Linked DNA regions of Rhodovastum atsumiense. The protein of the gene in region 2 interacts with the protein of the main gene of each other region in a pairwise test. Links are inferred from orthologs where the notes say so. Each region holds a gene or a part of one and is shown on either strand. Other genes may lie near its edges. The genes, in order: mrdA and NBY65_RS07555.

Region 1 (6,931 bases), 160 kb from region 2 along the record:
CGAAGCCCTGAGCGCCTGAGTTTTGGGGTCCAGGGGCCTGATGGCCCCTGGTGGAGGTCCAGGAGGCGAAGCCTCCTGGCGAGGGCGGGGCAGCGCCCCGCGCTTACGGTGCCGTCAGCGCCCCGCCCAGTGCTCCGACCCCGCCGCCGATCAATGCCCCGGTCCCGGCATTGTGTCCTGTTAGCGCCGCCGCCCCGGCCCCCGCGCCCGCGCCGAGTGCCCCGCCGGTAACGCCCCGCGTCAGTGGGCTGCTGCCGCAGCCGGCGAGTGCGAGCCCGAACCCTGCCAGCAGGGTGGCCGTGAGGAATGCTTTCGTCATGGCTGCCTTTCCTTCAGCGGTGTCGTCATTTTCCCCGAAACGCACGGAAACGGGCAAAGTCGTGTCATGGCCACGGCCAGGGCATGGCGGTTTGCTCGCAAACGCGCGAGCATGACCCTTGCCCCCGAGGGATTGCGCCGCTAAGCCCTTCGCCTTCCACGCCCCCTGAGAAGGTTCTTCCCGAGATGTTCTCCCGGTTGCTCGGCTTCATGTCAGCCGACATGGCCATCGACCTCGGCACCGCGAACACGCTGGTGTACGTCAAGGGGCGCGGCATTGTGCTGAACGAGCCCAGCGTGGTGGCGATCGCCGATGTCCGCGGCAAGAAGCAGGTGCTCGCGGTCGGCGAGGAGGCCAAGCAGATGCTCGGCCGCACCCCCGGCAACATCCAGGCCATCCGGCCGCTGCGGGACGGCGTCATCGCCGATTTCGAGGTGGCCGAGGAGATGATCAAGCACTTCATCAACAAGGTGCATAATCGTCGCGGCTTCGCGTCCCCGCTGATCATCGTCTGCGTCCCCTCCGGGTCCACTGCGGTGGAACGCCGCGCCATCCAGGAAAGTGCGGAGAGCGCCGGCGCGCGCCGGGTGTTCCTGATCGAGGAGCCGATGGCGGCGGCGATCGGGGCCGGGCTGCCGGTCACCGAGCCCTCGGGCAGCATGATCGTGGACATCGGCGGCGGCACCACGGAAGTGGCGGTGATCTCGCTTGGCGGCATCGTCTATTCCCGCAGCGTGCGGGTCGGTGGCGACAAGATGGACGAGGCGATCATCAACTACATCCGCCGCAACCATAACCTGCTGATCGGCGAGAGCACCGCCGAGCGGATCAAGATCGACATCGGCGCCGCCTCCCTGCCGTACGAGGACGAGGAAGGCCCGTACCGCGAGGTGCGCGGCCGCGACCTGATGAACGGCGTGCCGCGCGAGGTGGTGGTCAGCCAGCATGCGATCGCCGAGAGCATGGCCGAGCCGGTCAACCAGATCGTCGAGGCGGTGAAGGTGGCGCTGGAGAACACCCCGCCCGAGCTGGCCGCCGACATCGTCGACAAGGGCATCGTGCTGACCGGTGGCGGCGCCCTGCTCAACCGGCTGGACCAGGTGCTGCGCGACTCTACCGGCCTGCCGGTGATGGTGGCCGAGAACCCGCTGCAATGCGTCGCCCTCGGCACCGGCCGCGCGCTCGAGGAAACCAAGCGCCTGCGCAACGTCCTGACGTCGATGTACTGATCGCACCGCCCGTCGCACGCATCCGGGCGGCGATGCCGCTCTCTCCGGGGAGAGGCCGGCCGCCGGTGGTGCCTGCACGGGAATGGTTGACAGTCTCCACTGGTCCTTCATGCATGGGTGGCATCCGGTGTGGCTCCTGCCCTAGTTTGGGGCCGGTCACCGTGGAAGCTGGCAGGATGCAGCCTTGATCCGGCTCTCGATCCCCGTGCGGCAGGCGCTTTCGAAGCTGACCCTGCCGGTGCTGATCGCGGCGGCGTTCGGCCTGATGCTGCTGGGCAAAGCGGATACCGTGATGGCCGAGCGCCTGCGCACGATGCTGGCCGACGCGCTGGTGCCGATCTGGGGCGTGCTGGCCGAGCCGGTCAGCCGCGTGCGTGACGCCGCCGAGGACGCACGGCACCTGCTGACCCTGGTGCGCGATAACGCCCGGTTGCGCGAGGAAAACGAACAACTGCGCAAATGGCAGGCGATCGCGCTGGCCCTGGACGCCGAGAACGCGACGCTGAAGGCCAACCTGCACTGGATCCCCGATCCCGCGCCCAGTTTCGTCACCGCGCGCGTGGTGGCCGATGCTGGGGGGGTCTATGCCCGTGCGGTGCTGCTCTCGACCGGGCCGAAACATGGCATCACCAAGGGGCAAATCGCCCTGGATGACCGCGGCCTGGTCGGACGCGTCACCGAGGCCGGCACCCGCAGCGTCCGCGTACTGCTGATCACCGACATGAACAGCCGCGTCCCCGTGACCCTGGAAAGCAGCCGCAGCCGCGCCATGCTGGCCGGCACCAACGGCCCACGGCCCCGCCTGATGTACTGGCCCGAGAACACCCCCCCGGTGGAGGGCGAGCGCGTGGTCACCAGCGCCGAGGCCGGCGCCTTCCCCGCCGGCCTGCCGGTGGGCATCGTCCGCCTCAGCGCCCAGGGCGTGCCCGAAGTCGAGCCCGCGGCCCGGCTCGAGCGGCTGGAGATCGTGCGCCTGTTCGACTACGATCTGCATGGGGTACTGCCGCCCGAAGTGGTCGCCCCCCGCGCGGCCGAGCGAAAGCGCTGAAGCGATGGACCGCGAGCCTGGCATCCGCCCGCGCCAGAGTCTCGGCCGACGGCTCGACGTGGTGGCCCGCCGCAGCTTCCCGGTGGCGACAACCGCACTGCTGCTGCTGCTGACCGCAGGGCCACTCGAATTGCCCGCCCAGGCCCAGTTGCAATGCGCCATGGTGCTCGGCTGCGTGTTCTTCTGGTCGCTGTTCCGCCCCGCCTCGATGCCCCCTGCTTCGGTGTTCGCACTGGGATTGCTTGCCGACCTGCTTGGCTTCGCGCCGGTCGGTGTTTCCGTGCTGACCTTGCTGATCACCCATGGCATCGCCTTCCATTCCCGCCGGGTGCTGGCACGTCAGGGATTCCTGCTGGTGTGGATGGCCTTCCTGGGCATCGCCGCCGGTGCGGCTGCCTTGCAATGGGGACTTATCTCGCTGCTGACCTTCCGCCTGCTGCCGGTGGGGCCGGCCATCTTCCAGGCCATCCTGTCGGCCGGGCTGTACCCGCCCCTGGCGGTGCTGCTGACCCGGTCCCACGTTACCCTTGCGGAACCGGCGCGAGCGTGAACGTTTCCTTCCAAGGAAGGAAGGCCAGGGCGCTGCCCTGGACCTGCCAAGGGCCACAAGGCCCTTGGATCCCATTCTCGCTGCGCGGCACAACGAGGCGATCATGAGGCGCGAGGCACAGCGGACGGGAGTGTTTACCCGACGGGCCCTGCTGGTGGCGACGGGGCAGGTGGGGGTGCTGGGGCTGCTGGGGGCCAAGCTGTACCAGGTCCAGGTCGTCGAGGGCGCCCGCTACGCCACGCTCGCCGAAAGCAACCGGATCAGCGCACGCCTGGTGGCGGCCCCACGGGGACGGGTGCTGGACCGTTTCGGCGTCGTTGCGGCTGGCAACGAGCTGAACTGGCGGGCCTTGCTGGTGGCGGAGCAGACCGAGGACGTCTCCGCCACGCTCGACAATTTCTCCCGCATCGTGCCGCTGGCCGATCACGAACGGGCCCGCATCGAACGCGAGATGCGCCGGCACCGCCGCTTCGTGCCGATCTCGGTGCGCGAGTTCCTCTCCTGGGAAGAAATGGCGCGCATCGAGGTGAATGCGCCCGACCTGCCCGGCATCCTGGTCGATGTCGGCACCACGCGGATGTATCCGTTCGGCCCGACGCTTGCGCATGTCATCGGCTATGTCGCCCCGCCCAACGAGAACGATGTCGCCGATGATCCGATGCTGTCGCTGCCGGGCCTGCGCATCGGCCGCGCCGGCATCGAGAAATGGCACGACAAGCCCCTGCGCGGGCGGGCCGGGGCGGTGCAGCTCGAGGTCAACGCAGTCGGCCGGGTGATCCGCGAACTCGACCGGCAGGAAGGCGTGAAGGGCCAGGATATCGGCCTGAGCATCGATACCGAACTGCAGAAGGCGGTGCTGGAACGGCTCGGCGACGAGAGCGCCAGCGCCGTGGTGATGGATTGCCGCACCGGCGAGGTGCTGGCGATGGCGACCAATCCCTCGTTCGATCCGACCCTGTTCAATTCGGGCGTGTCGCAGGCGCAATGGGCGGAATGGACGCGCAATCGCCGGGCGCCGCTGATCAACAAGGCGGTCGCCGGCCTCTATGCGCCGGGCTCCACCTTCAAGATGGTGGTGGCGCTGGCGGGGCTGGAAGCGAAGGTGATCTCCCCCACCGACCGCATCAATTGCCCCGGGCACCTGGATCTCGGCGACACCCGCTTCCACTGCTGGCGCAAGGGCGGCCATGGGCTGCTCGACGTGCGCAGCGCGATCAAGCATTCCTGCGACGTCTTCTTCTACGAAGTGGCGCGGCGCGTCGGCATCGACCGCATCGCCGCGATGGCGAATCGTTTCGGCCTGGGCGTGAAGCTGCCGATCGAACTGCCGGGCGCGCGCCAGGGCCTGGTGCCGACCCGCGCCTGGCGCATCGGCCAGGGCCATCCGTGGAATCTCGGCGACACCATCGTGCATGGCATCGGCCAGGGGTTCCTGCAGCTGACGCCGCTGTCGCTCGCGGTGATGACCTCGCGCATCGCCACCGGCCGGGCGGTGCAGCCGCACCTGACCCGCAGCATCGGCGGCGTGCTGCAGGCCGGCGCGCGGCCCGAGGACTGGCCGCTGCTCGGCATCGCCGACCGTGACCTTGGGATCGTGCGCGACGGCATGTGGCAGGTGGTCAATGACGGCGGTGGCACCGCGACGGTGGCGCGGCTCGCGATCCCGGGCGTGCAGCTCGCCGGCAAGACCGGCTCGACGCAGGTGCGCCGGGTCTCACGCGAACAGCGCGAGAAGGGCTTCAAGTCGGAGACGCTCGCCTGGGAATTCCGGCCGCATGCGCTGTTCGTGGCCTATGCCCCGTATGACGCGCCGCGCTACGCGATGGCGATCGTGGTCGAGCACGGCAATGCCGGGGCCGCGGCGGCGGCGCCGGTGGCGCGCGACATCATGACCGTGGCGCTGACGCGCGACCCGCTGGGACGGCGCGATCCGTCGCAGCGCATGGCCGACATGCCCCCGAAGGAGCCGGGGCGGTGAGCGTGTTCGAGCGGCGGCTGATCCGCGAGACCTCGTTCGGACTGACCGGCAAGCTGTGGCGCATTCCCTGGCTCTATGTGCTGCTGCTCTGCACGCTCGCCGGGGTCGGCTATGTCGCGCTCTATTCGGCCGCGGGCGGATCGTCCGAGCCCTATGCCGCGAAGCACATCCTGCGCTTCGCCTTCGGGCTGGGGCTGATGCTGTCGATCGCGCTGGTGGATATCCGCTTCATCGCCCGGCTGTCCTGGCTCGCCTATGCCGGCGGCGTCCTGCTGCTGGTGCTGGTGCTGCACATGGGCCATGTCGGCAAGGGGGCGCAGCGCTGGATCGAGATCGGCGGGATGCAGTGGCAGCCCTCGGAACTGATGAAGATCGCGCTGGTGATGGCGCTGGCTTCCTGGTTCCACAAGGCATCCTGGGAACGGATGGGCAATCCGCTGTTCCTGATCCCGCCGGCGATCGCGCTGGCGGTGCCGGTGGTGCTGATCCTCAAGGAACCGAATCTCGGCACCGCGGTGATCACCGCCGTGGTCGGAGGGACGGTGTTCCTGGGGGCGGGGCTGCGCTGGTGGAAAGTGGGGCTGGGCGTGGCCGGCGTCGCGGCGGCCGCGCCGATCGCCTACAACCACCTGCACGACTACCAGCGCGCCCGCATCACCACCTTCCTCAATCCCGAGAACGATCCGCTCGGCGCCGGCTACAACATCATCCAGAGCAAGATCGCGCTCGGCTCGGGGGGGATGTGGGGAAAGGGCTACCTGCAGGGCACGCAGGGCCACCTGAACTTCCTGCCGGAGAAGCAGACCGACTTCATCTTCACCATGATCGCCGAGGAATTCGGGCTGGTGGGCGGGGTCGCGGTGCTGGTGCTGCTCGGGCTGATCATCCTGGGCGGGATGGCGATGGCGCTGCGTTGCCGCCACCAGTACGGGCGATTGGTGGCACTTGGCATCAGCATGAATTTCTTCATGTACGTGTTCGTGAACATCGCCATGGTGATGGGCGCGATCCCGGTGGGCGGGGTGCCGCTGCCGCTGGTCTCGCATGGCGGTTCGGCAATGATCACGGTGATGGCGGGATTCGGGCTGCTGCTGTCGGTGCACGTGCACCGCGACGTCGAATTCGGCGAGGGGCGGGACGAGGTGTAGCGTGCTGCCCGTCCCTCGCCATCCGCCTTATTGCGCTTTTGCCCAGGCGTCGTAGCGGGCGCGCGTCTCCGCATTCGGCGGATAGAGCCCCGGCAGCGGGACACCTTTTTCGACCTCGGACATGATCCAGCCTTCCAGCCGTTCCTGCTCGACCGCGGCCGCCACCACCTGATCGAGCAGCGCCTGCGGGATCACCACCGCGCCGTCCTGGTCCACTACCACCACGTCGTCGGGAAACACGGCGACCCCGCCACAGCCGATCGGTTGCTGCCAGTCGACGAAGGTCAGGCCGGCGACGGAAGGCGGGGCGGCGGCGCCGCGGCACCAGACCGGCAACCCTGTCCCGAGCACGCCCGCGACGTCGCGCACCACGCCGTCGGTGACCAGTGCTGCGATGCCGCGCTTGGCCATGCGCGCGCACAGGATGTCGCCGAAGATGCCGGCATCGGTGATGCCCATGGCATCCACCACGGCGATGCAGCCTGGCGGCATGGCCTCGATCGCGCCGCGGGTGGATTTCGGCGAGGACCATGATTCCGGCGTGGCCAGGTCTTCCCGCGCCGGGACGAAGCGCAGCGTGAAGGCGCGCCCGACCAGCCGGGGCTGGCCGGGCCGCAGCGGAGCCGGGCCGCGCATCCACACGTTGCGCAGCCCCTTCT
Region 2 (7,201 bases):
GGCCAGATAGATATTTCCCTTCAGTTGCTTCTTGGTCGATGTCTCGACGTCGAAATCTTCGAGGCGGCTACCGTCCAGTACCACCACGCGGGTTTCTTCCGCGTGGCTGGCGTCGATCAGCATGCGTTTCGTCATTCGGTCCAGGGCTCCGGTGCGCCGCCCCGGGCGCGGTTGCGCGCCGATCGGGGCGGGAATCAAGTGAGGGCGGGAGGGGGCAGGACCGCAGACCAGGCAGGACGGAGGAAAGCAGGGGCGCACTGACCGGCCGGCCGCGCGTCATCCCTGGCGCCGCTGCGCGCGCGACGCGCGCATGGCAGGCAGGATAACCGCTTGCGGCGGCAATCCTCTCAGGGTGAAGCGGCGGGAAGGCGGTCATGAAAACCCTGTGTCTGCGGGCCGTGCGCGCCAGACGGCGCGCTGCCCCGGTTGTTCTGTGCTCGTCGACCGTCGTCCGTCGGTCCCCTTCGCCCCGCCGCGCGGCCTGCTGATGCAGATAGCGAGCATCTTGCCGGCGCAAAGACCTGGGCGTCGCCCCAGACCGTCCAACGAGGCTGGATTTCTGGGGGCGGCACGGGCGGCGACACGGATCCGGCTGCCGTCGTGCCCCTTTGCTCGGCCAATGGGCCACGGGGCGAGGCAGCCCCGATCGTAACCCGGAGGGCATGCCGCCCCCCGGCGCGGCGCCGGAGCGAGCCCAGACGATGAAGCAAACGCCGGCATATCGCAAGCAAAGCGTGGAGAGCCATGGCGGCAATGCCATTTCCGCGACATGAATCTGCCGTCATCAATGTGCAAGCTGCGGTTATCGAACGGTCATGTTAGACCTGCAGTAGATACTCGCTTCCATCGGAAGTTCAGCCCGTGATCACCCGCCGATTCCTGCTCGGTTCCGGTGTGGCCGCCAGCTTCCTGCTGCCGGCCGCGCACGCGCTTGCCGCGCCCCGGCCGGGGTCCGCGCTCGGCGGGGCGCCCACCCTGGCGCTGCCGCGCTCCGCCCCCCTGCCTCCACGGAGCCAGCCCCCGCGGACGCTGTCGCCGCCCCTGGTGCTGCTCGATCCCGGCCATGGCGGCAAGGATCCGGGGGCCACCGGCGTTTCCGGCACCTATGAAAAGCACATCGCCCTGGCCGCGGCGCTGGAATTGCGCCGCCAGTTGCTCGCCTCGGGCCGCTACCGGGTGGAGCTGACCCGCACGGGCGACGTGTTCATTCCGCTTGAGGAGCGGGTGGCGATCGCCCAGCGCCGTGGCGCCGGCCTGTTCGTCTCGATGCATGCGGACGCGGTGGGCGACCATGGGGTGCGCGGCGCCAGCGTCTACACCCTGGCCGATACCGCCTCGGACGCGCAGAGCGCCGCCCTCGCGACCCGGGAAAACGCGGCCGACCGCTTCGGCGGCCCGGCTTTCCGCAACGCTCCCCCCGACGTCGCGCGCATCCTGGCCAGCCTGGTGCGCCAGGAGACCCGGGCCGGATCGGCGCGCATGCAGCGTGGCGTGGTGTCCGCGCTGCAGGGCGACCTTCGCCTGCTGCAGAATCCCGCCCGGCATGCCGGCTTCGTCGTGCTGAAGGCGGCGGATATCCCCAGCGTGCTCGTGGAAATGGGGTTCATGTCAAATCGTGAGGACGAGGCGGCCCTGCGTCGTCCCCAGTACCGCGCACGCATCGCGGCTGCTATGAAACGTGCCGTGGATGCCTATTTCAACGGGGCGCCGGCCGGACCGCCGCAAGGCGGGCGCATGGCCGGATGACCGCCGCCGCGCCGGCCAGTGGCGCGGAGCCAGACAGGTGTGACGAACCACAATGACCGACAAGCTGACCGCGGGTGCAAGGCTCGTGCCACCGGCTCCCACGCCGCAGCCTCCCCCCTCGCAGCCGCCGCGCCAGGGGAAGGGAAAGGGCAAGGGCAAGCCGCGGGGCGCCCTGGCCTGGATCGGGCGGATCATGGGCCTGTTCGCGGGGCTGCTCACGCTTGGCGTGGCGGGCGCGGTGCTGGCGGGGTTCATCGCCTATCAGCGCTTTGCCGCCGACCTGCCGGACGTGACCGGCCTGCGCAACTACCAGCCGCGCATGATGAGCCGCATCTATGCCGGTGATTCCCGTCTGCTCTCGGAACTCGCGGTGGAGCGGCGCATCTTCGTGCCCTACACCGCCATCCCCGAGATCGTGAAGCGGGCCTTCGTCTCGGCCGAGGACCAGAATTTCTTCCTCCATGGCGGCGTCGACCCGATCGCGATCGCGCGGGCCGCGGTCACCGACCTGATGACCTACCGCCAGGGACGGCGCCCGATCGGTGCCTCCACCATCACCCAGCAGGTCGCCAAGAACATGCTGCTCGGCAGCAGCGAGGTCTCGCTCGCGCGCAAGGCGCGCGAGGCGATCCTGGCGATCCGGCTCGACCAGTCGCTGAGCAAGGAGCGCATCCTCGAGCTGTATCTGAACGAGATCTATCTCGGCCTGCAGTCCTACGGCGTCGCCGCGGCGGCGCAGAGCTACTTCAACAAGCCGCTCGACGAGCTGACCGTGCAGGAAGCGGCGTTCCTGGCGGCGTTGCCCAAGGCGCCGAACAACTACAACCCGTTCCGCTTCCCCGACGCGGCCAAGGCGCGGCGTGACTGGGTGCTCGACCGCATGGCCGAGGACCGGGTGATCACCGCCGAGCAGGCGGCGGCGGCGAAGGCGCAGCCGATCGCGCCGGCGCAGTACCGGCGTCCGGACATGGTGGCCGGGGCAGATTACTTCGCCGAGGAGGTGCGCCGGCGGCTGATCGACCGTTTCGGCGCCGACCAGACCACGCAGGGCGGGCTGGTGGTGCGCACCTCGCTCGATCCGGTGCTGCAGGCCGCGGCCGACACCGCGCTGCGCGAGGGGTTGATGCGTTACGACCGTCGCCGCGGCGGCTGGCGCGGCCCGGTGGCACGGCTGCCGGCGGGGCCGGCGCTGCGCACCGGCTGGGAAGGCCAGCTCGGCCAGGTGCAGCGTCCGCCCGGCATGCTGCCGGACTGGAAGCTCGCGGTGGTGCTGGAAGCCTCGGACACCGAGGCGAAGCTGGGTTTCGTCGACCGGGCCGCGGGGGCGGTGCCGCGGGTGCTGCCGATGCAGATGGCCGATCTCGGCTGGGCCCGGGTCGCGCATCTGCCGCCCGGGGCGCTGGTGCCGCCGCCCAACCTGCAGCTCGGCCCGACGCCGCGGCGCATCGCCGACGTGGTGAAGCCGGGCGACGTGGTGATGGCCGAGCTCGCGCCGGCGACGGCAGGGCAGGGGCGCAATGCCGGCCGGCCGGAGCGGCTGCTGCTGCGGCAGATCCCGCTGGTGCAGGGGGCGCTGGTCTCGATCGAGCCGTCCACCGGCCGGGTGCTGGCGCTCTCCGGGGGCTGGAGCTTCGAGATGTCGCAGTTCAACCGCGCCACCCAGGCCAGCCGGCAGCCCGGGTCGAGCTTCAAGCCCTTCGTCTACCTGACCGCGCTGGCGAACGGGATTTCCCCGTCGCAGCGCTTCCTCGACGCGCCCTTCGTGCTCGACCAGGGGGCGGCGGGGAAGTGGCGGCCCAACAACTACGAGATGGACTTCCTCGGCGCGGTGCCGTTGCGCATCGCGCTGGAGAAGTCGCTCAACCTGGTCACAGTGCGGGTGGCCAACCAGGTGGGCATGGACGCGGTGGCGCAGACCGCGATCGGCTTCCGCCTGTTCGACAACATGCCGCGGGTGCTGCCGGCGGCGCTCGGCGCGGTGGAAACCACGGTGCTGCGCGAGGCCGGCGCCTATGCGGGGCTGGCCATGGGCGGGCGCGAGGTGGTGCCGACGCTGATCGACAGCGTGCAGGACCGCGACGGCCACGTGATCTGGCGGGCCGGGGCGCGCAGTTGCCACGGCTGCGAGGATCCCCTGCACCTGCCGGTGCTGGCCGATGACCGGCGTCAGGTGGTCGATCCCGCCTCGACCTTCCAGCTCGTCATGATGATGCAGGGGGTGGTGAGCCGGGGCACCGGCGGCGCCGCCGCCAAGGGGCTCGATCGCGCCATCGCCGGCAAGACCGGCACCAGTCAGGACTTCCAGGACGCCTGGTTCGGCGGCTTCACGCCCGACCTGGTCACCGTGGTCTGGATCGGCTTCGACACCCCGACTTCGCTCGGCAACAACGAGACCGGCGGCGCGCTGGCGGCGCCGATCTGGCACGATTACATGGCTGTGGCGCTCAAGGGGCGGCCGAAGCTGGCCTTCGTGCCGCCGCCCGGCGTCGCCCTGGTCGCCTGGGATTCCGGCTGGGGCACCGTGACCGACGCCTTCAAGCCCGACCAGGTGCCGGGTGCCTCGGGTCCGGTCGGCGGCGGCGGGATTCCGCAGGCCGAAGGGCCGGGCGCCGACATCGCCGCGCCGGCGCCGTCAAGCGCCGGCGGGGTCGACAGCGCCCTGGGCGGGCTGTATTAGCCGCCGCTCCCCCGTTGCTCCTGGAAACACGATGTCCACGGAATCCGACGCCCTCAACGAACAGATCAAGCAGTCCGTGGCGCTGCTGAGGAGGCATCTTTGACTGGGATGTCGCCATCGCACGCCTCGCGGAACTGAACCATCGCGCCGAGGACCCGAATCTCTGGAACGACGCCGCCGCCGCCCAGGCGGTGATGCGCGAACGCAACCGCCTGGCCAGCCAGGTGGAGGGCGTGCAGCGCCTGGAGCGTGAGGTCGCCGACACGATCGAGCTGATCGCCCTGGCCGAGGCCGAGGGCGACGAGGCCATGGTCGGCGACGGCATCGCCACCCTGAAGGCCCTGGCCGGGGAGTCCAAGCACCGCGAGATCGAGAGCCTGCTCTCCGGCGAGGCCGACGGCAACGACTGCTACGTCGAGATCAACTCCGGCGCCGGCGGCACCGAGGCCCAGGATTGGGCCGAGATGCTCATGCGCATGTACACCCGCTGGGCCGAACAGCACGGCTACAAGGTGCAGTTGATGGAGGAGAGCGAAGGCGAGCAGGCCGGCATCAAGTCGGCGACGTTGCAGGTCTCCGGCCCGAACGCCTATGGCTGGCTGAAGACCGAGGCGGGGGTGCACCGGCTGGTGCGCATCAGCCCCTTCGACGCGGCGGCGCGACGGCAGACCAGCTTCGCCTCGGTGTGGGTCTATCCGGTGGTGGACGACAATATCGAGATCGAGATCAACGAGGCCGACCTGAAGGTCGACACCTTCCGCGCCTCCGGGGCGGGCGGGCAGCACGTCAACAAGACGGAAAGCGCGATCCGCATCACCCATATCCCGACCGGGATCGTGGTGGCCTGCCAGACCGACCGCAGCCAGCACCGCAACCGCGCCACCGCCATGGGCATGTTGCGCGCCCGGATGTACGAGCAGGAACTGCAGAAGCGCGAGGCGGCGGCGAGCGCCCAGGAAGCCGCCAAGACCGATATCGGCTGGGGCCACCAGATCCGCAGCTATGTGCTGGCGCCGTACCAGTTGGTGAAGGACCTGCGCACCGGGGTGGAAAAGGGCAACCCGGATGCCGTGCTGGACGGGGCGCTCGACGAGTTCATGGCCGCGGCCCTGGCCGCCCGCGTGGGGGCGACCCGCAGCGAGGCCAGCGCGCAGGCGCAATAGCCTTCGGCTATGCCCGTCCGGGGAGTGGACCCCCGGCGGGCAATGGCTGCACGATATTTCGGCAGTGTGACGTTTTTTCGTCTGGCCCCGGCGTTTCGCCGCGATGCCCGCGCGGGCGTCGCCGCAGCGTTGCCTGGGTTTTGCTGCGTTTTCTTGCCGGTTGCCTGTCAGGACGGGGCTTTGCTCGTTGCGGGTGATGCGCATAGGCTGCATGTCAGCCGCGCGACCCCTGCGGCAGAACTCCTGCATACGAAACACCTGCACACGCACTCCTGCAGACCCAGAAAACGAGGGACGAAGCATGATCAGAAGGACTTTGTTCGCCGGCGTGGCGCTGCTCGCGCTCGGCGCCCTGGCGCCGGCCAAGGCGGACATCCGGATCGCGACCGCGGGCCCGATCACCGGCAACTACGCGAGCTTCGGGGCGCAGCTGAAGGCGGGCGCCGAGCAGGCGGTCGCCGACATCAACGCGCGCGGCGGCGTGCTCGGCCAGAAGCTGGTGCTGGAAGTGGGCGACGACGCCTGCGACCCGAAGCAGGCGGTGTCGGTCGCCAATGACTTCGCCGCCAAGGGCGTGAAGCTGGTCGCCGGGCATTTCTGTTCGGGCAGCTCGATCCCGGCCAGCAAGGTCTATGCCGAGGAAGGCATCCTGCAGATCTCCCCGGCCTCGACCAATCCCAAGTACACCGATGAAGGCAGCTGGAACACCTTCCGCACCTGCGGCCGCGATGACCAGCAGGGCGTGGTGGCCGGCAAGTTCATTGCCAGGGAATTCAAGGACCGCAAGGTCGCCATCCTGCACGACAACTCAGCCTACGGCAAAGGCCTGGCCGACGAGACCAGGAAGGCCCTGAACGCCGCCGGGATGAAGGAGACGCTGTACTCGCCGTATACGCCGGGCGAGAAGGACTATTCGGCGCTGGTCAGCCGCCTGAAGCAGGCCGGCGTGACCGTGATCTATGTCGGCGGCTACCACACCGAGACCGGCCTGATCATGCGCCAGGCCAAGCAGCAGGGCCTGAACCCGACCATCATCGGTGGCGACGCCCTGGTGACCAACGAGTACTGGCAGATCACCGGTGACACCGGCGAAGGCACGATGATGACCTTCCCCTCCGATCCGCGGACGCGCCCGACCGCGGCGGCCGTGGTGAAGGAGTTCAAGGCGAAGGGCATCGATCCCGAGGGCTACGTCCTCTACACCTACGCCGCCGTCCAGATCTGGGCGGAAGCGGCGCAGAAGGCCGGCACCACCGATCCGAAGAAGGTCGCGGCGGTGCTGAAGGCGAACGGCCCGTGGGAGTCGGTGCTGGGCAAGATCGCCTACAACAAGAAGGGCGACCCCGTGGAATCCGACTACGTCGTGTATCGCTGGCACGCCGGCAGCTACGGCGAGATGTAAGGCCCCGCCGCGTCAGGTTGCATCCGCCATGGCCGGTCGGACCGGCCATGGCGGGTACCCCGCTGCCCGGCGCAGGGAGCACCGGGCGGGTCAGTCCGGCGTCGCCGCGCCGACGGGATGGTAACGGCGCCCGAAATAAATCAGCCCCGCCTTGCCCTCGCCCGGCACGATGGCCGCGACCTCGCAGAACAGCACCGAGTGGGTTCCGACTTC

What was found.
Region 1: the proteins of NBY65_RS07555 (region 2) and mrdA interact in binary tests that used the Escherichia coli proteins (3 or more experiments, as listed by UniProt). The link is inferred for Rhodovastum atsumiense from one-to-one orthologs.

What each region holds. Positions count from the first base shown.
Region 1 is NZ_OW485601.1:1,537,928-1,544,858, reverse strand. The notes cover bases 2,736-5,686. They hold mrdA (penicillin-binding protein 2), read left to right. Parts: upstream 2,736-3,249; coding sequence 3,250-5,124; downstream 5,125-5,686. Other genes in these bases: rodA (rod shape-determining protein RodA), read left to right, coding at 5,121-5,686; NBY65_RS06870 (rod shape-determining protein MreD), read left to right, coding at 2,736-3,146. Outside these bases: NBY65_RS06890 (2-isopropylmalate synthase), read left to right, coding at 1-19; NBY65_RS06885 (hypothetical protein), read right to left, coding at 104-319; NBY65_RS06880 (rod shape-determining protein), read left to right, coding at 505-1,548; rod shape-determining protein MreC, read left to right, coding at 1,733-2,596; more of NBY65_RS06870, read left to right, coding at 2,601-2,735; more of rodA, read left to right, coding at 5,687-6,272; NBY65_RS06855 (ribonuclease activity regulator RraA), read right to left, coding at 6,300-6,931. UniProt on the Escherichia coli protein: Catalyzes cross-linking of the peptidoglycan cell wall. Responsible for the determination of the rod shape of the cell. Is probably required for lateral peptidoglycan synthesis and maintenance of the correct diameter during lateral and centripetal growth.
Region 2 is NZ_OW485601.1:1,695,449-1,702,649, reverse strand. What follows is about bases 1,403-4,623. They hold NBY65_RS07555 (penicillin-binding protein 1A), read left to right. Parts: upstream 1,403-1,798; coding sequence 1,799-4,423; downstream 4,424-4,623. Other genes in these bases: NBY65_RS07560 (N-acetylmuramoyl-L-alanine amidase family protein), read left to right, coding at 1,403-1,746. Also shown: NBY65_RS07565 (Rne/Rng family ribonuclease), read right to left, coding at 1-135; more of NBY65_RS07560, read left to right, coding at 862-1,402; NBY65_RS07545 (branched-chain amino acid ABC transporter substrate-binding protein), read left to right, coding at 5,888-6,988; NBY65_RS07540 (flavin reductase), read right to left, coding at 7,079-7,201. UniProt on the Escherichia coli protein: Cell wall formation. Synthesis of cross-linked peptidoglycan from the lipid intermediates.